3 regions of the Chimaeribacter sp. YP20170169 genome follow, and region 3 is predicted to be linked to each of the others. Evidence: predicted binding sites of a transcription regulator. Region 3 holds the regulator's gene; each other region holds the start of a gene.
The links. The regulator ArgR, encoded in region 3, controls arginine synthesis, uptake and breakdown. The targets are predictions, from matches to a motif close to ANTGAATAAAAATACANT.
Positions count from the first base shown of each region.

Region 1: the regulator ArgR is predicted to act here: its motif matches at 5,844-5,861, upstream of argF (ornithine carbamoyltransferase).
Region 2: the regulator ArgR is predicted to act here: its motif matches at 7,151-7,168, upstream of argC (N-acetyl-gamma-glutamyl-phosphate reductase).

Region 1 covers NZ_CP176824.1:3,358,284-3,368,434, forward strand. The annotation lists gene ACK3SD_RS15300 (valine--tRNA ligase) at 1-2,313, shown strand, start outside; gene ACK3SD_RS15305 (GNAT family N-acetyltransferase) at 2,447-2,950, shown strand; gene ACK3SD_RS15310 (MurR/RpiR family transcriptional regulator) at 2,960-3,694, shown strand; gene ACK3SD_RS15315 (6-phospho-beta-glucosidase) at 3,809-5,245, shown strand; gene rraB (ribonuclease E inhibitor RraB) at 5,298-5,723, opposite strand; gene argF (ornithine carbamoyltransferase) at 5,894-6,904, shown strand; gene ACK3SD_RS15330 (alpha-amylase family glycosyl hydrolase) at 7,048-8,748, shown strand; gene ACK3SD_RS15335 (NanQ anomerase/TabA/YiaL family protein) at 8,776-9,240, opposite strand; gene pyrB (aspartate carbamoyltransferase) at 9,640-10,151, shown strand, end outside.
Region 2 covers NZ_CP176824.1:3,746,084-3,756,234, reverse strand. The annotation lists gene ACK3SD_RS17095 (bifunctional aspartate kinase/homoserine dehydrogenase II) at 1-1,860, shown strand, start outside; gene metF (methylenetetrahydrofolate reductase) at 2,095-2,997, shown strand; gene ppc (phosphoenolpyruvate carboxylase) at 3,095-5,731, opposite strand; gene argE (acetylornithine deacetylase) at 5,953-7,104, opposite strand; gene argC (N-acetyl-gamma-glutamyl-phosphate reductase) at 7,325-8,329, shown strand; gene argB (acetylglutamate kinase) at 8,402-9,175, shown strand; gene ACK3SD_RS17065 (argininosuccinate synthase) at 9,222-10,151, shown strand, end outside.
Region 3 covers NZ_CP176824.1:412,081-422,231, reverse strand. The annotation lists gene rplU (50S ribosomal protein L21) at 1-193, opposite strand, end outside; gene ispB (octaprenyl diphosphate synthase) at 454-1,425, shown strand; gene ACK3SD_RS01970 (helix-turn-helix domain-containing protein) at 1,757-2,056, shown strand; gene mdh (malate dehydrogenase) at 2,081-3,019, opposite strand; gene argR (transcriptional regulator ArgR) at 3,474-3,944, shown strand; gene yhcN (peroxide/acid stress response protein YhcN) at 4,348-4,611, shown strand; gene ACK3SD_RS01950 (YdgH/BhsA/McbA-like domain containing protein) at 4,733-4,993, shown strand; gene ACK3SD_RS01945 (hypothetical protein) at 5,066-5,299, shown strand; gene mpl (UDP-N-acetylmuramate:L-alanyl-gamma-D-glutamyl-meso-diaminopimelate ligase) at 5,409-6,776, opposite strand; gene fbp (class 1 fructose-bisphosphatase) at 6,947-7,945, shown strand; gene ACK3SD_RS01930 (methyl-accepting chemotaxis protein) at 8,011-9,570, opposite strand; gene ppa (inorganic diphosphatase) at 9,849-10,151, shown strand, end outside.

The DNA.
Region 1 (10,151 bases), 960 kb from region 3:
GCCATCTCTGATCTGGAAGTGGAGAACCGCGAGTCGAAAGGCTCCATGTGGCATATCCGCTATCCGCTGGCCGACGGCGTGAAGACCGCCGAGGGCCTCGACTATCTGGTGGTCGCCACCACCCGTCCAGAGACCCTGCTGGGTGACACCGGCGTGGCGGTCAACCCGGAAGATCCGCGCTACAAGGATCTGATCGGCAAAGAGATCATCCTGCCGCTGGTCGGCCGCCGCATCCCGATCGTGGGCGACGAGCACGCCGACATGGAGAAAGGCACCGGCTGCGTGAAGATCACCCCGGCGCACGACTTCAACGACTATGAAGTGGGCAAGCGCCACGGCCTGCCGATGATCAACATCCTGACCTTCGATGGCGACATCCGCCAGGTGGCCGAGGTGTTTGACACCAATGGCCGCGAGAGCACCGCCTGCGACAACGCCATCCCGGCGGCGTTCCAGAACCTCGAGCGCTTCGCTGCCCGCAAGGCAGTGGTCGCGGCCATCGAGGAGCTGGGCCTGCTGGAGGAGATCAAGCCGCACGATCTGACGGTGCCTTACGGCGACCGCGGCGGCGTGGTGATCGAGCCGATGCTGACCGACCAGTGGTACGTGCGTGCGGACGTGCTGGCGAAACCGGCGGTTGAGGCGGTTGAGAACGGTGATATCCAGTTCGTGCCGAAGCAGTACGAGAACATGTATTTCAGCTGGATGCGTGACATTCAGGACTGGTGCATCTCCCGTCAGCTGTGGTGGGGCCACCGCATCCCGGCGTGGTATGACGAGGCGGGCAACGTCTACGTCGGCCGCACCGAAGAGGAAGTGCGCCGTGAAAACAGCCTGGATGCCGCCGTCGCGCTGCGCCAGGATGAAGACGTGCTGGACACCTGGTTCTCCTCCGCGCTGTGGACTTTCTCCACCCTCGGCTGGCCGAACCAGACCCCAGACCTGAAAGCCTTCCACCCCACCAGCGTGGTGGTAAGTGGCTTCGACATCATCTTCTTCTGGATCGCACGCATGATCATGATGACCATGCACTTCGTGAAGGATGAGGATGGCAAGCCGCAGGTGCCGTTCCACACCGTCTACATGACCGGCCTGATCCGCGATGAAGAGGGCCAGAAGATGTCCAAGTCCAAGGGCAACGTGATTGACCCGCTGGACATGATCGATGGCATCTCGCTGGAAGACCTGCTGGAGAAGCGCACCGGCAACATGATGCAGCCGCAGCTGGCGGAGAAGATCCGCAAGCGCACCGAGAAGCAGTTCCCGAACGGCATTGAGCCGCACGGCACCGACGCCCTGCGCTTCACGCTGGCGGCGCTGGCCTCGACCGGCCGCGACATCAACTGGGACATGAAGCGCCTTGAGGGTTACCGCAACTTCTGTAACAAGCTGTGGAACGCCAGCCGCTTCGTGCTGATGAACACCGAGGATCAGGATTGTGGCCTGAACGGCGGCGAGCTGCGTCTGTCGCTGGCGGATCGCTGGATCCTGGCGGAGTTCAACCAGACGGTGAAAGCCTACCGCGAGGCGCTGGACAGCTACCGCTTCGACCTGGCCGCCGGCGTGTTGTATGAGTTCACCTGGAACCAGTTCTGTGACTGGTATCTGGAGCTGACCAAGCCGGTCATGAACGGCGGCAGCGAGGCTGAGCTGCGTGGCACCCGCCACACGCTGGTCACTGTGCTGGAGTCGCTGCTGCGTCTGGCGCACCCGATCATTCCATTCATCACCGAGACCATCTGGCAGCGTGTGAAGGGACTGAAGGGCATCACCGCTGACACCATCATGCTGCAACCCTTCCCGGCGTATGACGCCGAGCAGGTGGATGCGCAGGCGCTGGCCGATCTGGAGTGGATCAAGCAGGCGATCATCGCCGTGCGTAACATCCGCGCTGAGATGAACATCGCGCCGAGCAAGCCGCTGGACGTGCTGCTGCGTGGGGCGGATGCCGCCACCCAGCGCCGGGTGAATGAGAACCTGAGCTTCATCAAATCGCTGGCCCGTCTGGAGAGCATCACCCTGCTGGCCGACGGCGAGAAAGGCCCGGTCTCCGTCACCAAGCTGGTGGAGGGCGCAGAGCTGCTGATCCCGATGGCCGGTCTGGTGGACAAAGCCGCCGAGCTGGATCGTCTGGCGAAGGAAGTGGCGAAGCTGGATGCAGAAGTGAGCCGCATTGAGGCCAAACTCTCCAACGAAGGCTTTGTGGCGCGCGCGCCGGAAGCCGTGGTCGCCAAGGAGCGCGAGCGCCTTGACGCCTGCGCACAGGCGAAAACCAAGCTGCTGGAGCAGCAGGTAACCATCGCCGCGCTCTAAGCCTGACCGCCGTCAGTGAAAAGCCAGCCTTCGGGCTGGCTTTTTTATTTTGCATTTCTGATGGTTTGCGTAATAGTAACCGGATCCACCGGCAGCCCCGCCGGCCCCTTTTTTCCTTTTCGAGTAGAGTGCCATGACCATTGCAACGCCTTCCCGTGTCGTCGTCCGCCCGCTGACAGAACAGGACAACGCCGCCATCGCCCACGTCATCCGCACGGTCTCCACGGAGTTTGGCCTCACCGCCGACAAGGGTTACGCCGTGGCTGACCCGACGCTGGATGACCTCCATGCCGTCTACCGCCAGCCGCGCAGCGTCTACTGGGTGGTGGAGGCGGATGGCGAGATCGCCGGCGGCGGCGGGCTGGCCCCGCTGGCAGGCGCGGAGCCGGGGCTGTGCGAGTTGCAGAAGATGTACTTTATGCCGGTGCTGCGCGGCCAGGGGCTGGCGAAACGGCTGGTGCTGGATGCGCTGGCGTTCGCCCGCACTCAGGGTTTCACCCACTGCTATCTGGAGACCACCGCCTGCCTCAATCAGGCCATCGCGCTCTATGAGCACCTCGGCTTTGAGCACATTGATGGCCCGCTCGGGGCCACCGGCCACGGCGACTGTGAAGTCACCATGCTGAAAGCGCTGTAGGGCCGCCGGATGTTCAGCTACCAGGAAGTATCCTGCCTGAATGAGCTGGAGCTGTTGGTCTACCACTATGTGCTGAAGCACCGCCAGCAGGTGATCTACATGACCATCCGCGAGCTAGCGGAGGAGGTGGGCGTCTCGACCACCACCATCCTGCGCTTCTGCAAAAAGATGGGCTACGCCGGCTATTCGGAGTTCCGCGTGCGTTACAAGCTGTTCCTGCAACAGGAGCAGGCGACGGTGCCGGCCTTTGGCATCAGCGAGCTGATCCACTATTTCCGCAGCATCGACAATGTGGAATTTGACCAGCAACTGAATGCCGCCGCCGCCATGATTGCCGAGAATGAGCGTATTATTTTTGTCGGTGCCGGCACCTCTGGCACCCTCGGGAAATATGGCGCGCGCTTCTTTTCCAACGTCGGGAAATTCAGCACCCACATCGACGATCCCTATTATCCGGTCAACAGTGACATGTACCGCAAGGCGGTGGCGATTATTCTCTCTGTCTCGGGCGAAACCCACGAAATGCTGCGCATTGCCAGCCAGTTCCGCCTGCACCAGTGCCGGATCATCAGCATTACCAATGGCGATAGCTCCTCGCTGGCGCAATTGGCCGACATGAACATTGCCTACCATATGCCCTCAGTGCTGTTGCCGGGCCACCACAATATCACCACCCAGATTCCGGTGATCTATATTCTGGAAACCCTCGGCAAAAAAGTCGCGCAGGTGGCCCCGCTGCCTTAAAAAACAACCTGTTATCAGGGCGTGACATATTACCCGGCGCGTGCCTTGTTATATCGTGACTTTATTTTTTGTTTTTGCCAGACTCGGATTTATTTCCAAATGGAGCGGTTCACAATGGCAAAGCAGGGTTTACCAGATGATTTCCTGTGGGGCGGCGCGGTGGCGGCGCACCAGGTTGAGGGTGGCTGGGATCAGGGCGGCAAGGGCATCAGCATTGCCGACGTGCTCTCCGGCGGCGCGCATGGCGTGGACCGGGTGATCACCGACGGCATCCAGGAGGGATACCGCTACCCGAACCATGAGGCGGTCGATTTCTACCACCGCTACAAAGAGGACGTGGCGCTGTTTGCCGAGATGGGCTTCAGGTGCTTCCGTACCTCCATCGCCTGGACGCGCATCTTCCCGCGCGGCGACGAGCTGGAACCCAACGAGGCGGGCTTGCAGTTCTACGATGACCTGTTCGACGAGCTGCTGAAATATGGCATCGAGCCGGTGATCACCCTCTCCCACTTTGAGATGCCGTGGCATCTGGTGAAGGAGTATGGCGGCTGGAAAAACCGCAAGCTGGTGGAGTTCTTTGTGCGCTTTAGCGAAGTGGTGATGACCCGCTACCAGCACAAAGTGAAGTACTGGATGACCTTCAACGAGATCAACAACCAGCGTGACTGGCGCTACCCGCTGTTCGGTTACTGCTGCTCCGGCGTGGTCTTCACCGAGGAGCCAAACCCGGAAGAGACGATGTATCAGGTGCTGCACCACCAGTTCGTTGCCAGCGCCAAGGTGGTCAAACTCGGCCACCAGATCAACCCGGCCTTCAGCATCGGCTGTATGCTGGCCTGTGTGCCGATCTACCCCTACTCCTGCCACCCGGATGACATGATCTACTCGGTGGAGGCGATGCGCTCACGCTTCCTGTTCACCGACGTGCAGGTGCGCGGCTACTACCCGGCCTACATCCTGAAGGAGTGGGCGCGCCGTGGCTTCACTATCCAGATGGAAGAGGGCGACGCGCAGATCCTGCGTGAGGGCTGCACCGACTACATCGGCCTGAGCTATTACATGAGCAATGCCGTGTCGGCCCACACCCTCGGCGACACCGATGACATCGTCAGCTTCCCCGGCAGCCTGCCGAACCCGCACGTCAAGGCCTCCGACTGGGGCTGGCAGATTGATCCGGTGGGCCTGCGCTACTCGCTGAACGTGCTCTATGAGCGCTACCAGAAGCCGCTGTTTATCGTTGAGAACGGCTTTGGTGCCATCGACAAGCCGGGCGACGACGGCCAGATTCAGGATGATTACCGCATCGCCTATCTGAAGTCGCACATTGAGCAGATGAAAAAAGCGGTGATTGAGGATGGCGTGGAGCTGATGGGCTATACCCCGTGGGGCTGCATCGACTGTGTCTCCTTCACCACCGGCCAGTACAGCAAGCGCTACGGCTTCATCCACGTCGACAAATATGATGACGGCAGCGGCACCTTGGCGCGCTCGCGCAAGGCCAGCTTCGGCTGGTATCAGCAGGTGATCGCCAGCAACGGCGAGACGCTGTAACTCGCAGGCAAGAAAAAGGCGCCACCGGGGCGCCTTTTTTTATCGCGGGGAATCAGTGGCGTTTGCCGTCATCTTCCTCGTCGATGAAGTCCTCATCGTCATCATACTCGTCGCCTTCGCCGTCCGGGTCTTCAAAGTAGGTGCCCCAGCCGTCGTAGTTGACGTTGCAACGCTCTGCCAGCGCCACCAGCTGCTCGACCTGTGCGTCGATGATCTCAGCGTTCAGCGCCACTTCGCTGATCACGTCGCAGCACATCAGGCGGGTGCCATCCTCAACTTCCAGCTCCTCGGCGTCGGTCACTTCATAACCCAGCTTGAAGGCTTCAACGGCGGCCTGCTCCAGCACCTCGAACTTCTCCGCAGAGAGGTGGTGCTCAATGGTGTAGAGCGCATCGGGATCGCTGCCATCATCCAGCAGTTCTTCGATGATCAGACGGGTTTCTTCACGCTGTTCGTCCAGCAATTCGCGGTTTGCCATGCCTAAGTCCTCAGTCAGTGGGCGTATCTGCTCGCATTCTCCCACAGCGCCGCCCCCGCCTCCACCACAAACGTGAAAGATTTGTTTGCCGGGGTTGTAATTGCATATTCATACATATAGAGTGAATTTTAATTCATATTAATCTGATGGTCAGCATGGAGATCCACGCGATGAGTTCACTCTATAAACGTCACTTCCTCCGGTTACTTGATTTCACCCCACCTGAGCTAGAGAGCCTGCTGGCGCTGGCGGCACGGCTGAAAGCCGAGAAAAAACAGGGCACCGAAACGCCCCACCTGCGTGGCAAGAACATTGCGCTCATCTTCGAAAAAGACTCGACCCGTACCCGATGCTCTTTCGAAGTTGCCGCATTTGACCAGGGCGCGCGCGTCACCTACCTCGGCCCCAGCGGCAGCCAGATTGGCCACAAGGAGTCCATCAAGGACACTGCGCGCGTGCTGGGGCGGATGTATGACGGCATCCAGTACCGCGGCCACGGGCAGGCGATTGTCGATACGCTGGCGCAGTATGCTGGCGTGCCGGTCTGGAATGGCCTGACCGATGAGTTCCACCCGACGCAGCTGCTGGCCGATCTGCTGACCATCCGCGAGCACCTGCCGGGCCGCCCGTTGCAGGGGGTGAAGCTGGCCTATCTGGGCGACGCGCGCAATAACATGGGCAACTCGCTGCTGGAAGCGGCGGCGCTGGCCGGGCTGGATCTGCGGCTGGTGGCTCCGAGCGCCTGCTGGCCGGAGGCGGCGCTGGTGGCCGAGTGCAAGGCGCTGGCGCAGGCGCGCGGCGGTGACATCACCCTGACCGAGGATCGTGCCGCGGGCGTGGCGCAGGCCGATTTCCTCTATACCGATGTCTGGGTGTCGATGGGCGAGCCGAAAGAGGTATGGCAGGAGCGCATCGCGCTGCTGCGTGACTATCAGGTCAACAGCGCGCTGGTGCAGGCCACCGGCAACCCGCAGGTGAAGTTCCTGCACTGCCTGCCAGCGTTCCATGATGACCAGACCACCCTCGGCAAGCAGATGGCCGAGCAGTATGGCCTGCATGGCGGCATGGAGGTGACGGATGAGGTGTTTGAGTCGCCGCACAGCGTGGTGTTCGATCAGGCTGAGAACCGCCTGCACACCATCAAGGCGGTGATGGTCACCACCCTCAGCGCCGAGGCGTAATTTCCCCTTAGGCGGCGTGGGGTTAGCCCTCCATGCCGCCTGCCGCGCATTCACATTGGCTTGCACTTTTCCGCTGCTTTTTCCGCCGTTCCGCTTAATTCTCGACTACCCTTTTCCAGACAGCAGCCGAAGAGGGAGAGGTCATGAGCGCCAACAAACTGGAATTTGCGCAACGGTTAGAAAAACTGCTCGGCAACATCTATCCGCGTGAACACATTGCGCACCTGTTGAGGCAGATCTTCCGGCTGGTTGCCAAGTGGCAGTATGGCAAGCACGCCAGTCCACACTGGGTGGATGGCAACAGCATTTACCTAATCACCTACGGGGACAGCATCCACCACGGCGACGAGAAGCCGCTGGCGACGCTCAACCAGTTTGCCCGCAAATATTTCGATGGGCTGGTGACGGACATCCATATCCTGCCGATGTACCCCTACAGCTCGGACGACGGTTTCAGCGTGATTGACTACCGCCGCATCGACGAGCGGCTGGGCGGCTGGGGCGACCTGAAGGCGCTGTCGCAGAACTTCAACCTGATGTTTGACTGCGTGATCAACCACGTCTCGCGCTCCAGCGAGTGGGTGCACGGCTACATGCATGGCGACCCGCACTTCGACAACTACCTGATCGCCGCCAACCCGGCGCTCGACTACAGCCGGGTGGTGCGCCCGCGCTCCTCGCGCCTACTGACGCCGATGACCAAGGCCAACGGCGAGCTGGTCTACCTCTGGACCACCTTCAGCGACGACCAGATCGACATCAACTTCCACAACCCCCAGGTGTTGCTGGAGAGCATCGATATCCTGCTGCAGTACGCCGCCAGCGGCGGGCAGTCGATCCGCTTGGACGCCATCGGCTACATCTGGAAGGAGCCGGGCACCCGCTGCATCCACCTGCCGCAGGCGCACAACATCATCAAGGTGTGGCGCACGGTACTCGACTACGTGATCCCTGGCACCCGGCTGATCACCGAAACCAACGTGCCGCACCATGAGAACATCAGCTACTTCGGCCACGGTGACGAGGCCCACATGGTCTACCAGTTCCCGCTGCCGCCACTGACGCTGCACGCCTTCATGCGTCAGGACACCACGGTGCTGACCAAGTGGGCACACGGCCTGAGCGCCGAGGCGCGCTACCCGGAGACCACCTACTTCAACTTCCTCGCTAGCCATGACGGCATTGGCCTGCGGCCGACCGAGACCTTCCTCGACGACAGCGAGCGGCAATTTATGGCGGCGGAAGTGATTCGCAAGGAGGGGCGCGTTTCGCACAAGGACAACGGCGACGGCACCTTCTCCCCCTATGAGCTGAACATCAACTACCTCAGCGCCCTGACCGAGAAGCAGGACAACAACGCGCTTAAGGCGAAAAAATTCATCGCCGCGCAGTCACTGCTGCTGTCGTTTGTCGGCGTGCCTGCACTCTACTACCACAGCCTGCTCGGCAGTGAGAATGACGTCGAGGGGATGCATCAGGCGGGGATCAACCGCCGCATCAACCGGCAGAAGCTGGAGGCGGACAAGGTGGAGCAGGAGCTGGCGAACCCGGAGAGCCTGCGCGCGCTGGTCTACAATGGCCTGCGCAAGCTGATTGAGCTGCGCCGCGCCCACCCGGCCTTCGCCCCGGCCTCCGGCCAGCGGGTGCTGGATCTTGGCACTGCGCTGTTCGGGCTGGAGCGCTACGACCCGAAAAACGAGGATCGCATCAGCTGCGTGATCAACGTGACTGACCACAAGGTGGAGCTGGAACTGGATGAGGTGGGGCAGGAGCTGATCACAGATATGCCGTTCAACGGCAAGATGACGCTGACGCCCTGGCAGGTGGCCTGGATCCGCCACTGATGCGGCGGCGCGCCGCCGCACCTGCCACTAGAGCGCGCTGACGCGCATTTTCACCACCGCTTTGCGTACCGGGGCCGGTTCGCCCACCGCGCAGAGCGGCTTGTGCACCTCGCCGGGGTAGAAGACCACGAAGTCACCGGCCTGCAACACCAGATGCTTCTCCTGCTCGCCGTGGGGCAGGAAGGCAATGTCCTTCTCCACCAGCCAGTCGGTCTCCGGCTGGTGCGCTGGCAGGGTGCTGAATGCCATCCCCTCCTGCCCGCGCAGCACAATCTGGATGTCCAGATACTGGGCGTGGTACTCGGCGCGGCGCGCGTTGGCCGGGGCGGTCATCTCCTCGGAGACCAGCACAAACACGTCCTCGCCACACAGCGTGTGCTTGCCGAGCGGGGTCTGCTCCGTGATCTGCTGTTTGACATAATCGATGGCCGCGCAGAGCGGCGCGGGCAGGTAGGGCAGTTGCGCCAACGCATAGATGTTTCCGGTAATCATGGTATCCCCTGGTTAAAATGAAAAGGCGTTTCATTATAACCCAGGGTGCGGCGGGCATTGGGATCGGGCTAACGTTTTCAGCCGATGGCCAGATGGCCAGATGTCGCTGGACAAACGGTTGCGTTGTGGCAAAAGTGAGAACTTTCATCTTGCAGAGTCACACGGCGTGCGTATAATGCGCCCCAATTTGCCGGGAGAGATCATGAGAAACGCCGCGTTTTCTGTTGCCGCACATCGCCAGAATGCCCTGCCCCAACCGGGGCGCGCCGCCGTTTTTCCTCCCGTTGCCCCGATCGTAGAACGCCCCTCATTGAGGGGCTTTTTTTTGCCTGCGATCCGGCGGCAGAACCCCATGCCCCACCAACCGGCATCCCTGCGGGGAGATACAGGAGAGCGACAATGGCCAATCCGCTGTACCAAAAACATATCATCTCGATTAATGACCTGAGCCGTGAGGAGCTGGAGCTGGTGCTCGACACCGCCGCCGCGCTGAAAGCCCGCCCGCAGCCGGAGCTGCTGAAGCACCGGGTGATCGCCAGCTGCTTCTTTGAGGCCTCCACCCGCACCCGCCTGTCGTTTGAAACCTCAATGCACCGGCTGGGCGCGTCGGTGGTGGGGTTCGCCGATGGCAGCAACACCTCGCTGGGCAAGAAGGGCGAGACGCTGGCGGACACCATCTCGGTGATTGGCACCTACGTTGACGCGATTGTGATGCGCCACCCGCAGGAGGGCGCGGCGCGCCTTGCCACCGAGTTCTCCGGCGGCGTGCCGGTGCTCAACGCTGGCGACGGCGCGAACCAGCACCCCACCCAGACGCTGCTCGACCTCTTCACCATCCGCGAGACGCAGGGACGGCTGGAGAACATCAGCATCGCGATGGTCGGCGACCTGAAGTATGGCCGCACCGTGCA
Region 2 (10,151 bases), 570 kb from region 3:
GGCTTTATCTGCCGCAATGACGCGGGCGAAACCGTGCTGCTTGGCCGCAACGGCAGTGACTACTCTGCCACGCAGATTGGCGCGCTGGCTGGCGTCAGCCGGGTGACCATCTGGAGCGACGTGGCTGGCGTCTACAGCGCCGACCCGCGCAAGGTAAAGGATGCCTGCCTGCTGCCGCTGCTGCGATTGGATGAGGCGAGCGAACTGGCACGCCTGGCCGCGCCAGTGCTGCACACCCGTACCCTACAGCCGGTCTCCGGCAGCGACATCGACCTGCAACTGCGCTGTAGCTACCAGCCGGAGCAGGGTTCGACCCGCATTGAGCGCGTGCTGGCCTCCGGCACGGGCGCAAAGATTGTCACCAGCCATGATGATATCTGTCTGGTGGAGTTCCAGGTGCCGCCGCAGCATGACTTTGCGCTGGCGCAGCGGGAACTGGATCTGGTGCTCAAGCGTGCGCAGATCAAGCCGCTGGCCACCGGCCTGCACCCGGATCGCAATCTGGTGCAGCTCTGTTACACCTCCGAGGTGGTAAATAGCGCCCTGCGCGTGCTGGAGGATGCTGGCCTGCCGGGCCAACTGCACCTGCGTGAGGGACTGGCGCTGGTGGCGCTGGTGGGGGCGGGCGTCTGCAAGAACCCGCTGCACAGCCACCGCTTCTATCAGGAGCTGAAAGACCAGCCAGTGGAGTTTGTCTGGCAGGCGGAGGATGGCATCAGTCTGGTGGCGGTACTGCGCGTCGGCCCGACCGAACACCTGATTCAGGGGCTGCACCACTCGCTGTTCCGTGCCGAGAAGCAAATCGGCCTGATGCTGTTTGGCAAAGGCAACATCGGGTCGCGCTGGCTGGAGCTGTTCGCGCGGGAGCAGAAGAATATCTCCGCCCGCAGCGGCTATGAGTTTGTGCTGGCTGGCGTGGTGGACAGCCGCCGCAGCCTGCTGAGCTACGACGGGCTGGACGCCAGCCGCGCGCTGGCCTTCTTTGATGATGAGGCGCGCGAGCACGATGAGGAGTCGCTGTTCCTCTGGATGCGCGCCCACCCCTACGACGATCTGGTGGTGCTGGATGTCACCGCCAGCGAGAACCTCGCCAACCAGTACCTGGACTTCGCTAGCTACGGCTTCCACGTCATCAGCGCCAACAAACTGGCTGGTGCGTCATGCAGCGACAACTATCGCCAGATCCGCGATGCCTTCGCCAAGACCGGCAGCCGCTGGCTTTACAACGCCACGGTCGGCGCTGGCCTGCCGGTCAACCACACGGTGCGTGACCTGCGTGACAGCGGCGACTCCATTCTGGCGCTCAGCGGCATCTTCTCTGGCACGCTGTCGTGGCTGTTCCTGCAATTTGATGGCACCGTGCCCTTCACCGAGCTGGTGGATCAGGCGTGGCAGCAGGGGCTGACCGAGCCAGACCCGCGTGACGATCTCTCGGGTCAGGACGTGATGCGCAAGCTGGTGATTCTGGCGCGTGAGGCGGGCTATGACATCGAGCCGAATCAAGTGCGCGTGGAGTCGCTGGTGCCGCCCCACTGCGCCGTTGGCAGCGTGGATCAGTTCTTTGAGAACGGCGACGCGCTGAATGAGCAGATGGTGCAGCGTCTGGAAGCCGCCAATGAGATGGGGCTGGTGCTGCGCTACGTCGCCCGCTTCGATGCCAACGGCAAGGCGCGCGTCGGCGTGGAAGCGGTGCGCCCGGAGCACCCGCTGGCCGCGCTGCTGCCGTGCGATAATGTGTTCGCGATTGAGAGCCGCTGGTATCGCGATAACCCGCTGGTGATCCGCGGGCCGGGCGCGGGCCGTGACGTCACCGCCGGGGCCATCCAGTCGGATCTCAACCGCCTCGCACGACTTCTCTAATTGATTCAACGCCTTCTGCCAGCGCGGTAGAAGGCGTTTTCTCCCCCAGCCCATTTCCCCTTGAATTTTTTTCACTTTGCGTGAAGATTAATCACGGAAACTACACATTATTCAGTTGACTCTTTGAGCAATCTCCGTCATTTTCTATCCATCCGTTTAGACGTCTAGACGCTTATGACGCTAACGATGAGAGAGCGGTGACAACGACAACGCAGTGATTGATGAGGTAGGGGCATGAGTTTTTTCCACGCAAACCAACGGGACGCGCTGAACCAAAGCCTGTCGGAGCTTCAGGGCCAATTTAATGTTTCCTTTGAGTTCTTCCCGCCGCGTACCAGCGAGATGGAAGAGACGTTGTGGAGCTCCATCGACCGCCTCAGCAGCCTGAAACCGAAATTCGTCTCCGTCACCTACGGCGCCAACTCCGGCGAGCGCGATCGCACCCACAGCATCATCAAAGGGATCAAGGATCGCACCGGGCTGGAAGCCGCCCCGCACCTGACCTGCATCGACGCCAGCCGTGACGAGTTGCGCCAGATCGCCCGCGACTACTGGGAGAGCGGCATCCGCCACATTGTGGCCCTGCGCGGCGACCTGCCCCCGCACGGCGGCAAGCCGGAGATGTACGCGACCGATCTGGTGGCGCTGCTGAAAGAGGTGGGGGACTTCGACATCTCGGTGGCCGCCTACCCGGAAGTGCACCCGGAGGCAAAAAGCGCACAGGCGGATTTGATCAACCTGAAGCGTAAAATCGACGCCGGTGCCAGCCGCGCCATCACCCAATTCTTCTTTGACGTGGAGAGCTACCTGCGCTTCCGTGACCGCTGCGTCACCGCCGGCATTGACGTAGAGATTGTGCCGGGCATCCTGCCGGTCTCCAATTTCAAGCAATTGCAGCGCTTCGCCACCATGACCAACGTGCGGGTGCCGCAGTGGATGACCCACATGTTCGAGGGGCTGGATGATGACCCGGAGACGCGCAAGCTGGTGGGCGCCAACATCGCGATGGACATGGTGAAGATCCTCAGCCGTGAGGGCGTGAAGGATTTTCACTTCTACACCCTGAACCGCGCCGAGATGAGCTACGCCATCTGCCACACGCTGGGCATTCGCCCGGCGGTGCCTGTCCACGCTTGATTCCCGCTTGCCACCGGGGCCGCCATGCGCGGCCCCGGCTGTTTTTGGCGCATAAAAAAGGACGCCCGCAGGCGTCCTGTGCCGTTCACTCGCCGGTTTAACCGGTGTTGCGCATCCCGGCGGCGACGCCCGCGATGGTGACCATCAGTGCCAGTTCCACTTGCGGATCGGACTCCTCCTGCTGGCGCAGGCGGTGCAGCAACTCCGCCTGCAACACGTTCAGCGGGTCGGTGTAGACGTTGCGCAGCGCGATGGATTCGGCAATCCACGGCAGGTCAGCCATCAGGTGATCGTCATTGGCGATGGTCAGCACCACGTTGATGTCGCTGGCCAGCTGGTCACGCAACTGCTTGCCGAGCGGCCAGAGTGACTTGTCCACCAGCCGCTGGTCGTAGTACTCCGCCAGCCACAGGTCAGCCTTGGCGAACACCATCTCCAGCATCCCGATGCGCGTGGAGAAGAAGGGCCAGTCGCGGCACATGGTCTCCAGCTCATCCTGGTTGCCCTCTTCCACCGCTTTTTGCAGCGCCGCGCCCGCGCCCAGCCAGGCCGGTAGCATCAGGCGGTTCTGCGTCCAGGCGAAGATCCACGGGATGGCGCGCAGGCTCTCCACGCCGCCATTCGGACGACGCTTGGCCGGGCGCGAGCCGAGCGGCAGTTTGCCCAGCTCCAGCTCCGGCGTGGCGGCACGGAAGTAGGGCACGAAGTCGGGGTTTTCCCGCACGTAGCCGCGGTACATGGTGCAGGAGACGTCAGAGAGCAGATCCATGACACGCCGCCACTCTGGTTTTGGCTCCGGCGGCGGCAGCAGGTTGGCCTCCAGAATCGCCCCGGTATAGAGCGCCAGGCTACTGATGGTTACTTCTGGCAGGCCGAATTTGAAGCGGATCATCTCGCCCTGTTCGGTCACGCGCAGGCCGCCCTTCAGGCTGCCTGGCGGCTGGGAGAGCAGGGCGGCATGGGCCGGTGCGCCGCCACGGCCAATCGAGCCGCCGCGTCCGTGGAACAGGGTGAGCGCCACACCCGCTTTTTCGCAGGTGTTGAGCAACGCCTCTTGCGCGCGGTACTGCGCCCAGGAGGCAGCCATCACGCCAGCGTCCTTGGCCGAGTCGGAGTAGCCAATCATCACCATCTGCTTGCCCTGAATGTAGCCGCGATACCAGTCGATGTTCAGCAACTGGGTCATTACCGTGTCGGCGTTGTTCAGGTCATCCAGCGTCTCAAACAGCGGCGCGACCGGGATTTGGAACGGGCAGCCCGCCTCTTTGAGCAGCAGTTGCACCGCCAGCACGTCCGACGGGGTGCGCGCCATTGAGATGACATAGGCGGCGATGGAGCCTTGCGGTGCCTCGGCGATCACCTTGCAGGTCTCCAGCACTTCCAGCGTCTCGGCGCTTGGCTCCCACTGGCGCGGCACCAGCGGGCGCTTGGAGTTCAGTTCGCGAATCAGGAAGGCCTGCTTGTCCGCCTCTGACCAGCTTTCGTAGTCGCCCAGCCCCAGATAGCGGGTGATCTCAGCGATCGCCTCGGTGTGGCGGGTGCTCTCCTGACGTACGTCGATGCGCACCAGCGGCACGCCGAAACAGCGGATGCGGCGCAGGGTGTCCAGCAACTGGCCGTTGGCGATGATGCCCATGCCGCAGGCGTGCAGCGACTGGTAGCAGGCGTAGAGCGGCTCCCACAGCTGTTCGTTCTGCACCAGCAGGTCATGCGGACGCACCGCGTGCTCGCCCTTGAGGCGCGCCTCGAGGTAGGTCTGAGTTTTGGTGAGCTGGCTACGCACGCCCTTGACGATCTCGCGGTACGGCTCCAGCACCTCATCGCCGCCAGCGCGGGCGCGCAGTTCTGGCGTGCATTCGGACATCGACAGCTCCGACACCAGCACCGCGATGTCACGCAGGAACAGGTCAGCGGCTTTCCAGCGGCTCAGCAGCAGGGCGCGGCGGGTGATCTCGGCGGTCACGTTCGGGTTGCCGTCGCGGTCGCCACCCATCCAGGAGGTGAAGCGCACCGGGTTGGCCTCCACCGGCAGTTGGTAGCCGATGGCGCTCTCCAGTTGCTCATTCAGTTCGCGCAGGAAGGCCGGCACGCCCTCCCACAGGCTGTTCTCCACCACCGCAAAGCCCCACTTGGCCTCATCAATCGGCGACGGGCGGTGTTTGCGGATCTCATCGGTGTGCCAGGACTGGGCGATCAGCTGGCGCAGGCGACGCATGATTTTGTTGCGCTCGTAGTCGGCCAGATCGTTGTGGTCGAGCTGGCTCAGGCAGGTGTTCACCTCAACCATCTTGTGGATCAGGGTGCGGCGGGTGATCTCGGTCGGGTGCGCGGTCAGCACCAGTTCAATGGAGAGGTTGTCCACCGCATCGCGCAGCTGATCCTGCGTGACGCTGTTCTCTTTCAGGCGCGTGAGCAAACGGGCCAGCGCCTCCGGGTTGCTGGCGGCCTCGCCATTCGGCGAGATGCTGTGGTACTGCTCCGCCGTGTTGGTCAGGTTAAGGAACTGGCTGAAGGCGCGGGCGACCGGTAACAACTCCTCATTGGAGAGGTTTTGCAGGGTGGAGAGCAGTTTCTGGCGATGCTCCTCATTGCCCGCGCGGGATGACTTGGAGAGCTTACGGATGGTTTCGACGCGATCCAGAATGTGTTCGCCCAGTGTTTCCTTAATGGTTTCACCGAGCAGTTTGCCGAGCATACTGACATTACTTCGCATTGCAGAATATTGTTCGTTCATAGACCCTGACCTGTTTCTCTCGTTTCTTGTTTTGTAAGTAACTTTCACCCGTAAGGCCTCGCCCGTGCATCACGCCATCGGCCGCGCAGCCTACCCCTATATGTACCTTAAAAGCGGCGTTTCCCTTACTCCTAAAACGCCGTTTGGCGGCAAATCTGTTGAAATTTAATTACAGCGCGCCGGTTATCAGCCTGACTAATCTGCGCGCCATGCCGTGGCGGTCAGCCGTGGCAGAAGTGGTGGATCACCTGGGTCAGCAGCGTGCGCGTCGGCTGGATGAAGCCCATGTCCAGGTACTCATCCGGCTGGTGTGCCTGCTCAATGGAGCCGGGGCCGAGCACCAGCGTCGGGCAGATCTGCTGGATGAAGGGTGCCTCGGTGCAGTAGTTGACGATCTCGGTGCGCGTGCCGAGCAGTTTCTCCACCACCTTGACCAGCGGGTGCTCCGCCGGGCACTCGTAGCCCGGCACTGGCGGGTGCAATTCGGTGACGGTCAGCCGCCCCGGCCAGCGCTGGCTGACTGGCTCGAGCGCCAGGTTCAGCATCTCATTCAGGTCTGACAGCGTCAGCCCCGGCAGCGGGCGCATGTCCATGTGCAGTTCGCAGCAGGCGCAGATGCGGTTGGAGGCGTCGCCGCCGTGGATATGGCCGAAGTTCATCGTCGGGTAGGGAATGACGAAGCCGTCGTGGTGGTAGCGCTCTTTCAGCGCGTTGCGCAGCCCCATCAGTTGGGTGATGGACTCATGCATCAGTTCGATGGCGTTGACGCCGCGCGACGGGTCGCTGGAGTGGCCCGACTGGCCGGTGATGCGGATGGCGCTTGACATGTGCCCCTTGTGGGCGCGCACCGGCTTCAGCGAGGTGGGTTCGCCGATAATGGCGCACTCCGGCCGCAGCGTGGTGGAGCGGGCAAAATAGCTCGCGCCAGCCATGGTGGTCTCTTCATCCGCCGTCGCCAGGATATAGAGCGGCTTATTCAGTTTGCTCAGGTCGATGTCGCGCAGCGCATCAAGGATAAAGGCGAAGAAACCCTTCATATCGGCGGTGCCGAGGCCATAGAGGCGGTTTTCATGCTCAGTCAGGGTGAAGGGGTCGCGCGTCCAGCGGCCATCGTCAAAGGGCACGGTGTCAGTGTGGCCGGCCAGCAGCAGGCCGCCACTGCCACTGCCGATGCTGGCTATCATGTTGAATTTATTGTGCGTATCCGGCACCGGCTGGATGTCTACCTCAAAGCCCAAATCGCGAAACCAACCAGCAAGCAGAGTGATTAACCCCTCATTGCTCTGGTCGAGGGCGCTGTCGGTGGCGCTGATGGATGGCGTGGCGATCAGCGCCCGGTATAGCTCAATAAAAGGAGGTAATTTCATCTTCACTGTTGACAGCCCTTTGTTAGGATAGTATCAATATTCATGCATTTATTTTGAATAAAAATACAGTAAGCCTGAGCGGAAAGAAACCGGTAACGGCCCGGTTAAAAAACCGCCGGCTCAACACCACGGGTGAACGGCAACAGAGTGCTGGCAACCCGCTACCCTGTATTAACGTCTGACGTGCTGCGTCAGCCATCCATCACTAAGAAGGTGAACGGTCCTCATGTTGAATACGCTGATTGTTGGAGCCAGTGGTTATGCCGGAGCGGAACTCGCGACCTACTTGAATCGTCATCCGCATATGAACATAACCGGTTTGATGGTTTCAGCGCAAAGTGCAGATGCAGGAAAATTGCTCTCTGAGTTGCACCCGCAGCTGAAGGGCATCATCGATCTGCCGGTGCAGCCGCTGGAGGATGTCGCCGCCGCCGCACAGGGCGTGGACGTGGTGTTCCTCGCCACCGCCCATGCGGTCAGCCACGATCTGGCCCCGCAGTTTTTGGCCGCGGGCTGTGTGGTCTTCGACCTCTCCGGTGCCTATCGCGTACAAGACCCGGCCTTCTACAGTGAATTCTATGGCTTTGAGCACCAGCATCTCGACTGGCTGGAAAAGGCGGTTTATGGCCTGGCGGAGTGGAACACCGAGGCATTGAAAGATGCCCAGCTGATCGCGGTGCCGGGCTGCTACCCGACGGCGGCGCAGCTGTCGCTGAAGCCGCTGATCGACAACGACCTGCTCGACCTGGCGCAGTGGCCGGTGATCAACGCCACCAGCGGCGTCAGCGGCGCGGGACGCAAGGCCAGCCTTGCCAGCAGCGTCTGTGAGACCAGCCTCCAGCCCTACGGCATCTTTACCCATCGTCACCAGCCCGAGATCGCCAGCCACCTTGGCCGGCAGGTGATCTTCACGCCGCATTTGGGCAACTTCCCGCGCGGCATTCTGGAGACCATCACCTGCCGCCTGAAACCGGGTGTCACGGCGCAGGATGTGGCGGAAGCGTTCCACACGGCCTACCACCACAAGCCGCTGGTGCGCCTCTATGAGAAAGGGGTGCCGGCGCTGAAGGATGTGGTCGGCCTGCCGTTCTGCGATATCGGCTTTGCCGTGCAGGGCGAGCACCTGATTGTCGTTGCCACGGAGGACAACCTGTTGAAAGGGGCCTCTGCCCAGGCAGTGCAGTGCCTGAACCTGCGCTTCGGCTTCCCGGAGACCCAGTCGCTGCTGTAATTCCCAGTGGTGCCGCATGGCGGCGCCCGGACACATTGGATAAAAAGATTTCAACAGGTTAAGGGGCGAACGATGAATCCATTAATTATCAAACTCGGTGGCGTGCTGCTGGACAGCGAAGAGGCGCTGGAGCGCCTGTTTGGCGCGCTGGTGGCCTACCGGCAAGCGCACCAGCGCCCGCTGGTGATCGTCCACGGCGGCGGCTGTCTGGTGGATGAGCTGATGAAGAAGCTCTCCCTGCCGGTGGTGAAGAAGCAGGGGCTGCGCGTCACGCCAGCTGACCAGATCGACATCATCACCGGTGCGCTGGCTGGTACCGCCAACAAAACCCTGCTGGCCTGGGCGCTGAAAAACAACATCAATGCCGTGGGCCTGAGCCTCGCCGACGGCAACGCGGTCAGTGTGACCCCGCTGGATGAGGCGCTGGGCCACGTCGGCAAGGCCGCGCCCGGCAACCCTGACCTGCTCAACACCCTGCTGGCGGCCGGCTACCTGCCGATTGTCAGCTCCATCGGTATCACCGCAAGCGGCGAGCTGATGAACGTCAATGCCGATCAGGCGGCGACCGCGCTGGCGGAAACGCTGGGCGCAGATCTGATTCTGCTCTCCGACGTCAGCGGCATTTTGGATGGCAAAGGACAGCGCATCGCTGAGATGACCGCAGAAAAAGCGGAGCAGCTGATCGCTCAGGGCATCATCACCGACGGCATGGTGGTGAAAGTGAATGCCGCGCTGGACGCGGCGCGCACCCTGGGCCGCCCGGTAGATATCGCCAGCTGGCGCAACACCGAAAAGCTGCCGGCCCTGTTTAACGGCGTGGCCATCGGCACCCGCATCCTGGCTTAATCCGGGCTTATAACGAATATATCGACTCTGTTTCAAGGAAATCATCATGCAAACCAAAGGCATCAAAAAAATCGTTCTGGCCTACTCCGGCGGTCTGGACACCTCTGCAATCATTCCGTGGCTGAAAGAGAACTACGATTGCGAAGTGGTGGCGTTCGTCGCTGATATCGGCCAGGAGCGCGGCGATCTGGAAGGGATTGAGAAAAAAGCCCTGCGTACCGGTGCCTCTGAGTGCCATGTGGTGGATCTGCGTGAAGAGTTCATCAAGGATTACGTCTACCCGGTGCTGCAAACCGGCGCCCTGTACGAAGGGAGCTACCTGCTGGGTACTTCCATGGCGCGTCCGCTGATCGCCAAGGCGCAGGTGGAACTGGCACTGAAAGTGGGCGCGGACGCCCTGTGCCACGGCGCAACTGGCAAGGGCAACGATCAGGTGCGTTTCGAAACCACCTACACCGCACTGGCCCCGCAGCTGCAAGTAGTGGCACCGTGGCGTGAGTGGGATCTGCGCTCCCGTGAGGCGCTGCTGGCCTACCTGAAAGAGCGTGATATCCCGACCACCGCGTCGCTGGAGAAGATCTACAGCCGTGACGAGAACGCCTGGCACATCTCCACCGAAGGTGGCGTGCTGGAAAGCCCGTGGAACGCGGCCAACAAAGATTGCTGGGCCTGGACAGTTGACCCGGAAGAGGCACCGGATCAGCCGGAGCTGGTGACCGTCAAGGTTGAGAAGGGCTGCGTGGTGGCAGTAAACGGCCAAGCGTTAAGCCCGTTCAAGTGTCTGGAAGCGCTGAACGAGCTGGGCGTGAAGCACGGCGTCGGCCGTATCGACATCGTCGAGAACCGTCTGGTGGGCATCAAGTCCCGCGGCTGCTACGAAACCCCAGGGGGCACCATCATGATGGCAGCCCTGCGTGGCGTTGAGCAGCTGGTGCTGGACCGCGACAGCTTCAAATGGCGTGAGCAGCTGGGCCAT
Region 3 (10,151 bases):
CAACAACTTCAGCGGTAACTTTGCCGCCATTGACGAAAGGAACGCCGATGTTGATCTCTTCACCATTGGCAATCATCAGCACTTGGTCAAACTCAACAGCTTCACCAGTTGCGATGTCCAGCTTTTCCAAGCGAACGGTTTGACCTTCGCTTACTCGGTGTTGTTTACCACCACTTTGGAAAACCGCGTACATATAAAACTCCGCTTTCCGCGCACTCGCCTTTGTAGTTCAGAGCGCGCTATAAATATTCACAATAGGGCGCGAATTCTACGCAAAAAAGCATCGCATGACAAGAGCAGAATAAAGTCAAAAGAAGAAAAAAAGCACAGCTCATTTCGCGACGTTTATCTATGCCATTTTTCAAGTACAATCATACTCACTGTTACTACGATGAGCCGCTGCACGCGGTGCTCCCATTCATGGTGAAGAGCATCCCAGTAGAAAAAAATACAATGAACCTTGAACAGATTACCGACCTAACCGCGCAAGATATGGCGGCCGTGAACGCGACAATCCTCGACCAACTCAACTCTGATGTCTCCCTCATCAATCAGTTGGGTTACTACATCATCAGCGGCGGCGGCAAGCGCATTCGCCCGATGATCGCGGTGCTGGCGGCCCGGGCGCTCGACTATGACGGGGAGCAGCATGTCACCGTCGCGGCGCTGATTGAATTTATCCACACCGCCACCCTGCTGCATGACGATGTGGTGGATGAGTCGGACATGCGCCGCGGCAAGGCCACGGCCAACGCTGCCTTTGGCAACGCCGCCAGCGTATTGGTGGGCGATTTTATCTATACCCGTGCCTTCCAGATGATGACCAGCCTCGGCTCGTTGCGCGTACTGGCGCTGATGTCTGAGGCGGTGAACGTGATTGCCGAGGGTGAAGTGTTGCAGCTGATGAACTGCAATGACCCGGACATCACCGAAGAGAGCTACCTGCGGGTCATCTACAGCAAGACCGCCCGCCTGTTTGAGGCCGCTGCGCAGGCGTCCGCCATTCTGGCAGGTGCCGATGAGCAGCAAGAGCGTGCCCTGCAGGATTATGGCCGCTACCTTGGCACCGCTTTCCAGCTGATTGATGACCTGCTGGACTACGATGCCGATGGCGCGACGCTGGGCAAAAACACCGGTGACGATCTGGATGAGGGCAAGCCGACGCTGCCGCTGTTACACGCGATGCAGCATGGCACACCTGCCCAGGCCGCGATGATCCGCCAGGCAATTGAAGAGGGCAATGGCCGCCACCTGCTGGAGCCGGTGCTGGAGACCATGCATCAGGCGGGCTCCCTCGCCTACACCCGCCAGCGGGCAGAAGAGGAAGCGGACAAGGCCATCGCCTGTCTGAGCATTCTGCCGCCCTCCCCGTGGCGTCAGGCTCTAGAAGGACTGGCGCATATCGCCGTTAAACGCGATTTCTGACGCGCTGTCCTGCCCGTCGCCCGCTTGCGGGGGCGGGCCTCTCCCCTCCCCCGGCTACCTGTTAGCCACCCGATGTCGCCCCCTCCTTTTCCGAAAAAATAACCATTTCAAGCTTCAATTTATTTCTGAAAAACCATTAGCCCTTATAATCTTTATTTATGCAATTTATCGTTTTTTCTGTCTTTTTTGCATAAAATGTTGCCAGTTCGCACATTTTTTTCCTTTCGTTTAGAAAGGCATTTGCGCATTTATCAGAAATTTGGTGTGATATTTTTTCTGAAAAAATGAGTGTTTCTGGTTGATCAGTGGATTTACAAATAGGGATGAAGATATGCGGGTAAGGAAACAGGATTGGCATCCAGCGGACATTATGGCTGCATTACGTAAAAAGAAGATGACGCTGGCGGCGTTGTCACGGGCATCGGGATTAAGCTCATCCACCCTCTCCAACGCGCTCTATCGCTCTTGGCCAAAGGGCGAGAAGATCATCGCGGAGGCGCTGGGCCTTTCCCCCGGCCAGATCTGGCCAAGCCGTTACTATGATCCTGTCACTAAAACGATTAGTGCTCAGAAACCGTTGCGCGCCGCCAGAGTGAAACAGACGGGCGATCGGGAAGAACCGCTGGCATAAGGCCAGCGGCAGTCAGGCAGGGTGTTATGGGTTAACGAACTGTTCACCCAGCTCAATATCCTTGCGCAGTACCTCCAGCATCCCCTCCAGCGCCTGCCGTTCGGCATCGCTCAGTGCACCAATCTCTTTGCGCTCTACCACGCCCTCTTTGCCCAGCAGTAGCGGTTGGGCGAAGAAGCGGGCATAGCGGCCATCGCCCTCAACGTAGGCGCACTCCACCACATTGCTCTCCCCTTGAAGCGCACGTACCAAAGACAGCCCAAAGCGCGCAGCGGCCTGGCCCATCGACAGAGTGGCGGAGCCGCCACCGGCTTTGGCCTCGACCACTTCCGTACCGGCGTTCTGGATACGCTTGGTCAGGTCGGCGGCCTCTTGCTCGCTGAAGGTCACGCCCGAGACTTGCGACAGCAGTGGCAGGATGGTCACCCCGGAGTGACCGCCAATCACCGGCACCTCAATCTCCTCGGGCTGCTTACCCTTCAGGGCGGCGACAAAGGTGTTGGCGCGGATGGTGTCCAGCGTCGTCACGCCAAACAGGCGGTTCTTGTCATAGACGCCCGCCTGTTTCAGCACTTCCGCGGCGATCGCCACCGTGGTGTTGACCGGGTTGGTGATAATGCCAATCAGCGCCGTCGGGCAGGTTTTCGCGACCTGCTGAATCAGGTTACGTACGATGCCGGCGTTAACGTTGAACAGGTCGGAGCGATCCATGCCCGGCTTGCGGGCAACGCCAGCGGAAATAAGCACGATGTCCGCCCCGTGCAGTGCCGGGGTGGCGTCTTCACCGCTGAAGCCCTCAATCTTGACGGCAGTGGGGATATGGCTGAGATCGACCGCCACACCGGGGGTAACGGGGGCGATGTCATATAAAGAGAGTTCCGAACCTGAAGGCAGTTGGGTCTTTAGCAAAAGGGCGAGCGCCTGACCAATGCCGCCGGCTGCGCCGAGGATTGCAACTTTCATCCTATACTCCTTTTTTATGGTAAACGTAAAAATGCCGTGAATTCAAAACATTAATACTTTACGTCATCGCGAGATCCACCACAAATCCTTACCGGATCTGTGCGGGCATGTGCGATAGGTCAGCCCGAACATTAAGGAAAGCGTGAAGTGAGTGAAAAGTGTGGTGCACAGAACGAGACTCCAGTATGACATGCCCGGCCCTGCACAATCCGTGAGCTGCATTACAGTGATGAATAACATTCGTACAACACCATTTTAATATCAATATCACGTATTGCCAGCCGCGGAAAAAGCTTCGCCAATTGGCATATTCATGAGGAGGCGATTTTGCTACACTCCGCGGCTTTCCTTGTGAGAGTAAGCCTGCAATGATTCAGGCCCCTGCTCGACATTGCATAAAAATTCATATATATGCATAATAATGACTTCAACTCTGATGATTCCACGGTGCACTATGCGTAATCCCGCAAAACAAGAAGATCTGATCAAGGCCTTTAAGGCGCTGCTGAAAGAAGAAAAATTCAGTTCTCAAAGCGAGATTGTTCAGGCGTTGCAAGAGGAAGGGTTTGATAACATCAACCAGTCCAAAGTCTCCCGTATGCTGACCAAATTTGGCGCGGTGCGTACCCGCAATGCCAAGATGGAGATGGTCTACTGCCTGCCGGCAGAGTTGGGCGTGCCCACCACCACCAGCCCGTTGAAGAATCTGGTGCTGGACGTGGATTACAATGACTCCGTGGTGGTCATCCGCACCAGCCCCGGTGCCGCGCAGCTGATTGCCCGTCTGTTGGACTCACTGGGCAAATCCGAGGGTATCCTCGGCACTATCGCCGGGGATGACACCATCTTCACCACCCCGGCCAGTGGCTTCAGCGTCAAGCAGCTCTATGATGCCATTCTGGGTCTGTTTGAGCAGGAGCTCTAATCTGCCCCCAACGGCGCCTGTGCGCCGTTATACTTTTCTTACCCGCTGACCGTCCGGTAAAATTACCTTCCTGAACTTCCTCATACGTGATTATCCCGCTTCTGCACCACTCTTTCGCCGATCCAACCACAAAATAATGTGACCACAGCATATCGCCCTGTCAGAAAGCGCACTTTTGGTCAAAGCCAGTCATGTCCCTGATCTTACGAAAAATTAACGTTTTTCGAACGTAAATTAATCAATTTTTATGCTTTGTGGTTATAAAAAAATCACAATCGCACACAAAGTAACCTCAAAAACTATTAGCGTCCTATTTATTTTTAGATGTAACGAGGCGTATACTTCGTTTCGTGATGTGAATCACATAAATCTAACGAATAATAAAGCACGACGAGGACAAACCATGAACATTAAGACAAGTATCGCGACTCTGAGCATTCTATCTGCACTGTCATTCGGCGCATTTGCAGCACAATCTGTTGATGCCAATCAGGCGGCTGGCCTGCAATCGATGGGCACCATCACCGTGAGCGGTGTGACCGCTGCACCGTCAGATATCCGTCAGCAACTCTCTGAAAAAGCAGACAGCAAGGGTGCCAAAGCCTACCGTGTGGTTGAGGCTTACACCAACGGCAACTACCACGCCACCGCCGAGATCTACCAGTAATCGCTGGCGACCACGCCACGCTGAGGGGGCGCCCGCTCCCGCTGACTTACCTGTAACAACCGATAGGCCGAAACTGTGATGTAGCCTTAGCGGTTGTTCTGCAACCTTAAGGAATTTAATCATGAAAATGAAAGCAACCTTTGCCGCCCTGGCCCTGTTCTCCGCCCTCTCTGCTGGCGCATCCGCCGCCGAGTTGGTGACCGCCCCGACCCATGACATGACCCCGGTCGGTACTGTCAGCGTCAGCGGCGTAGATGGCTCACCCACCGCCATCCGTCAGGCGCTCTCTGATGCCGCCGACAGTAAAGGCGCTAAAGCCTATCGGGTGGTGGAAGCCTACTCCAACGGCAACTACCACGCGACAGCGGAAATCTACCAGTAATCGCCGATGCGGCCCGGCCTACTCCCGCAAGATGATGGGAGCACATTGGGCGGCCGCCTACAGGAAAGCATCGTGTTAAGCAAGTTAATCCCAGCCCTGATGGCCATGCTGGCGGGCCTCGCCCCTGTTGCCCATGCCGAAACCTCCGGCAGCGCAGAGACGGCCCCCGCCATGCAACATGCCGAATCCCTGCCCCTGAGCCTTTCTCAGGTGCTGATGGGCACCTCGGCACAGGGTGAACACCTCACCCCCGCCATCAGCGGCACGCTAGAAAGTCAGGCATGGCACCACGCCGCTGCCAAATAAATACCCTCGTCCTCTCCGACGAACCCCATTGCCCCTGCCTGCAGGGGCTTTTTTATGGCACTTGCCCATAAAAAAGGGGCCGAAGCCCCCTTGTTTATCGCATGGTGATTCACTGCGCCGCTTTGGCCGCCAGCTTCTCCAGCAGTTTGGTATGGATGCCGCCAAACCCGCCGTTACTCATCACCAGAATATGGTCGCCAGCGTGGGCCGCTTTTACCACCATGTCCGCCAGAGTATCGACGTCCGCGCTCCAGTAGGCAGGCTGCACGCACGCCTCGGAGACTTCCGCCACCTGCCACGGGATATTCTGCGGCTGAAGCAGGTAGACCTCATCGGCACGCCCCAGCGCTGGTGCCAGCTCATTTTTGCTCATGCCCAGCTTCATGGTATTGGAGCGCGGCTCCAGCACCGCCAGAATACGCGCCGTGCCGCCCACCTTGCTGCGCAGCGCCGCCAGGGTGGCAAGGATCGCCGTTGGGTGATGGGCGAAATCGTCATAGACGGTCACGCCGTTGGCCTCGCCGCGCAGCTCCAGACGGCGGCGGGCGTTGATGAAGCCGCACAGCGCCCGGCAGGCGTCCGCCGGCGCTACGCCGACGTGGCGCGCCGCGGCAATCGCCATCAGGCCATTGTGCATGTTGTGCTCGCCTACCAACGCCCAGCTCACCTCGCCAACCCGCTCGCCCTCGAGGAAGACCTCGAACTTGCTGGCGTCCGGCGTCAGCTTGGCAGCGCGCCAACGGCCATCTTCGCCCACGAACTCCTGCTCGCTCCAGCAGCCCATCGCCATCACCTGCTTTAGGTGGGAGTCGTGATCCGGCAGGATAATCTTCCCTTGCCCCGGCACCAGCCGCACCAGATGGTGGAACTGCTTCTGGATCGCCTTCAGATCGTCGAAGATGTCGGCATGATCAAACTCCAGATTGTTCAGGATCAGGGTACGCGGGCAGTAGTGGACAAACTTGGATCGTTTGTCGAAGAAGGCGCAGTCATACTCATCCGCCTCAATCACGAAGAACGGGCTGCCGCCCAGACGGGCAGAGACCTCAAAGTTGCCCGGCACGCCGCCGATCACAAAGCCCGGCTGGTAGCCGCACTCTTCCAGGATCCAGGTGACCATGCCGGCGGTGGTGGTTTTGCCGTGCGTCCCGGCAACGGCGATGACCCAGCGTTCACGCAGCACATCGTCATGCAGCCACTGCGGGCCTGACATATAGCGGATGCCACGCTCCAACACTGCCTCCACGCACGGGTTGCCGCGCGTCATGGCGTTGCCGATGATCACCAGATCCGGCGCGGGATCGAGCTGTGCCGGATCGTATCCCTGGATAAGGTTGATGCCCTGGTTCTCCAGCAGTGTGCTCATCGGCGGATAGACATTGTCGTCAGAGCCGGTTACCTCATGGCCCAGCGAGCGGGCCAGCATCGCCAGCCCGCCCATAAAGGTGCCGCAGATACCAAGAATATGAATACGCATATTATTTCCATTTGATCACTTTGGGTCAGCCGGTATTCTACCGCTCGGAATCGTCCAGAAGAAATGGATTTGCCTATGAATCGTCCATATCTTTACGTTAAACTGGCTCAGCTTATGTTGGTGGTTTGTAACCGAAACCACTTTCCATCATTAGATTCAGGGATTGTGTCATGAAAACGTTAGGCGAATTCATTGTCGAGAAGCAGCACGACTTCCCCCACGCCACAGGTGAACTGACGGCGTTGCTCTCCGCGATCAAGCTCGGTGCCAAGATTATCCACCGGGATATCAATAAGGCGGGTCTGGTCGATATTTTGGGTACCAGCGGCGTGTCGAACGTTCAGGGCGAAGTGCAGATGAAGCTCGATCTGTTCGCCAACGAAAAGCTGAAAGCGGCCCTGAAAGCCCGTGGTGAAGTGGCTGGCATCGCCTCCGAAGAGGAAGATGAGATCGTCATCTTCGAAGGCGCGGAGAATGCCAAGTATGTGGTGCTGATGGACCCGCTGGATGGCTCCTCCAACATTGACGTCAACGTCTCTGTCGGCACCATCTTCTCCATCTATCGCCGCATCAGCCCGATTGGCACCCCGGTCAAGGCCGAGGACTTCCTGCAACCGGGTAGCGCCCAGGTCGCCGCTGGCTATGTGGTGTATGGCTCCTCCACCATGCTGGTCTACACCACTGGCTGCGGTGTCCATGCCTTCACCTATGACCCTTCCCTCGGTGTGTTCTGCCTCTCCCATGAGAAAGTCTGCTTCCCGGAAAAGGGCAACATGTACTCCATCAACGAAGGGAACTACATCAAATTCCCGCTCGGCGTGAAGAAGTACATCAAATATTGCCAAGAGCAGGATGAGGCGACTCAGCGCCCCTACACCTCGCGCTATATCGGCTCGCTGGTGGCGGACTTCCACCGCAACCTGCTGAAAGGCGGCATCTATATCTACCCAAGCACCGCCAGCCACCCGAAAGGCAAGCTGCGCCTGCTGTATGAATGCAACCCGATGGCCTTCCTGGCCGAGCAGGCGGGCGGCAAGGCCAGCGATGGCGTGCGCCGCATTCTGGACATTGAGCCGGAGTCGCTGCACCAGCGCGCGCCGTTCTTTGTCGGCACCCACTCTATGGTGGAAGACGCCGAGCGCTTTATCGAGCTCTACCCGGACAACTGATCCGGCGGCAATAAAAAAGGGTGATCTCGCGATCACCCTTTTTGCTTTCTGCCTGCCGATAAGCCCTATCGGCCTACTTTGAAGCCCGCCATGATCTCCGCCAGCAGCCGCGCCTGCTCCTCCAGCGAGGCGGTGGCGGCGGCCGCCTGCTCCACCAGCGCCGCATTCTGCTGCGCCACCTGATCCATCTGCGTGACCGCCTGATTGACCTGGCCGATGCCATTGCTCTGCTCATGGGTGGCGGTGGAGATCTCACGCATCAGCGTGGTGACCCGGCCCACCTCCTCGGCGATTTCACTCATGGTCTGTGCCGCGCCCTCGACCATTTGGCGGCCCTCCTTGACCCGCGCCTCAGAGTCACCAATCAGTGTCTTGATCTCCTTCGCCGACTGGGCGCTGCGCTGCGCCAGATTGCGCACCTCACCGGCCACCACCGCAAAGCCACGCCCCTGCTCCCCGGCACGTGCCGCCTCGACCGCCGCGTTCAGAGCCAGAATGTTGGTCTGGAACGAGATGCCATCCATCACGGTGATGATGTCGCCGATGCGTTGCGAACTGTGGGTAATGGCGCGCATCTTCTCCATCACCTCGCTTACCACGTCACTGCCCTTGCTGGCGATGGCGGAGACGCTCTCTGCCAGCGCATTGGCCTGCTCGGTATTTTGCGCGTTCATGCGCACGGTGGAGGTCAGCTCCTCCATGCTGGCGGCGGTCTGCTCGAGTGAGGCGGCAGACTCTTCGGTGCGCGCCGCCAGATTGATGTTGCCGGCGGACAGCTCGCGCGCGCCGGTGTCAATCTGGTTGGCGGCATTGCGCACCCGGCTGACCGACTCCGCCAGCGACCCCTGCATGTTCGCCAGCGCCTGGCCCAAGCGGCCAATCTCGGTATTACCCCGCAGCGGCACTGGGCGGGTGAGATCGCCAGCGGCCATGTGCTCCAGGTGGGCCATCACCCCTTCCAGCGGGCGCAGGATAATCTGCTTGAGCGCAAACCACGCCAGCACCACCAGTGCCAGTACCAGCAGGCAGGCGATGATGATGATCGTCAGCTTGAAGTGCGCACTCCCTACCGCATGGTTGACGCGCTCCTCCCCCAGATCCTTGCCAAAGGTGCGGAAGTTGGCGATGGCGGCATCATAGGGGTTGCTGTACTGACTAATCTGGTGCTCCAGCAGCTCATAGTAGTCATCCGGCTTGCTCTGTTGCAGGGTAGCCAGCAGCGTCGCCAGCCCCTTGTCCCGGTATTGGCTGTATGCCGCATCCACCGCCTGAGCCAACGCCTCGCCGCGCTCGCCGGAGTGGTCAGAGGCCTTGAAGTCGGCCATGTTCTGGTCGGCGCGTTGCAGGTAGATGGCAATGCGGCCCGTGGTCTTCTGGGCGTCATCGGTCATGCCGGTCTCCATCTGCCGGATGGCCAGCGCCGCCGCGGTGCGCACCCGCAGCGTGTTGTTATAGCCCTCGGTGACGGAGTTCATCTCCTCGCCCTGAAGCTGGTTAATCTGCTGGAGGGAGTGTGCATCCTGCTGTATGGCCACGCCGCCGATAATGCTGACCAGCAGCAACAGCAGAGTCATCAAGCCCAGCAGGGCAACTAGCCCAGCTTTGACACTAATCTTGTTGAACATACGTAATCCTGGTGTGGTGAAAAAAAGGACGTTAAGACAATGGCTTGCGGGTTTTTCCCGCATCATTTGTTTTTTCTATCGGCAGGAGGCGTCAATCCTTGAGGGAAAATGTGATGCAGCTCTCACTACAGCAGTGAAAGGATAAGTCTGAAATTGGCGGTGAAGGCAGCAACGGCGCCCTCTGGCGGGCTGACGGCGTGTTAAAAGGGCAGGACTTCATAAAAGAGTTGGCTATAATAGCCGACACTCTAATTCTGGTTCGATGAAAGGAAACCACCATGAGCTTGAACAACGTACCGGCAGGCAAAGATCTCCCGGAAGATATCTACGTAGTGATCGAAATCCCGGCCAACGCTGATCCGATCAAATATGAAATCGACAAAGAGACCGGCGCGCTGTTCGTAGACCGCTTCATGTCTACCGCGATGTTCTACCCGTGCAACTACGGCTACATCAACCACACCCTCTCCCTGGATGGCGACCCGGTTGACGTACTGGTCCCGACCCCGTACCCGCTGCAGCCGGGTTCCGTGATCCGCTGCCGTCCAGTGGGCGTGCTGAAGATGACCGACGAAGCCGGT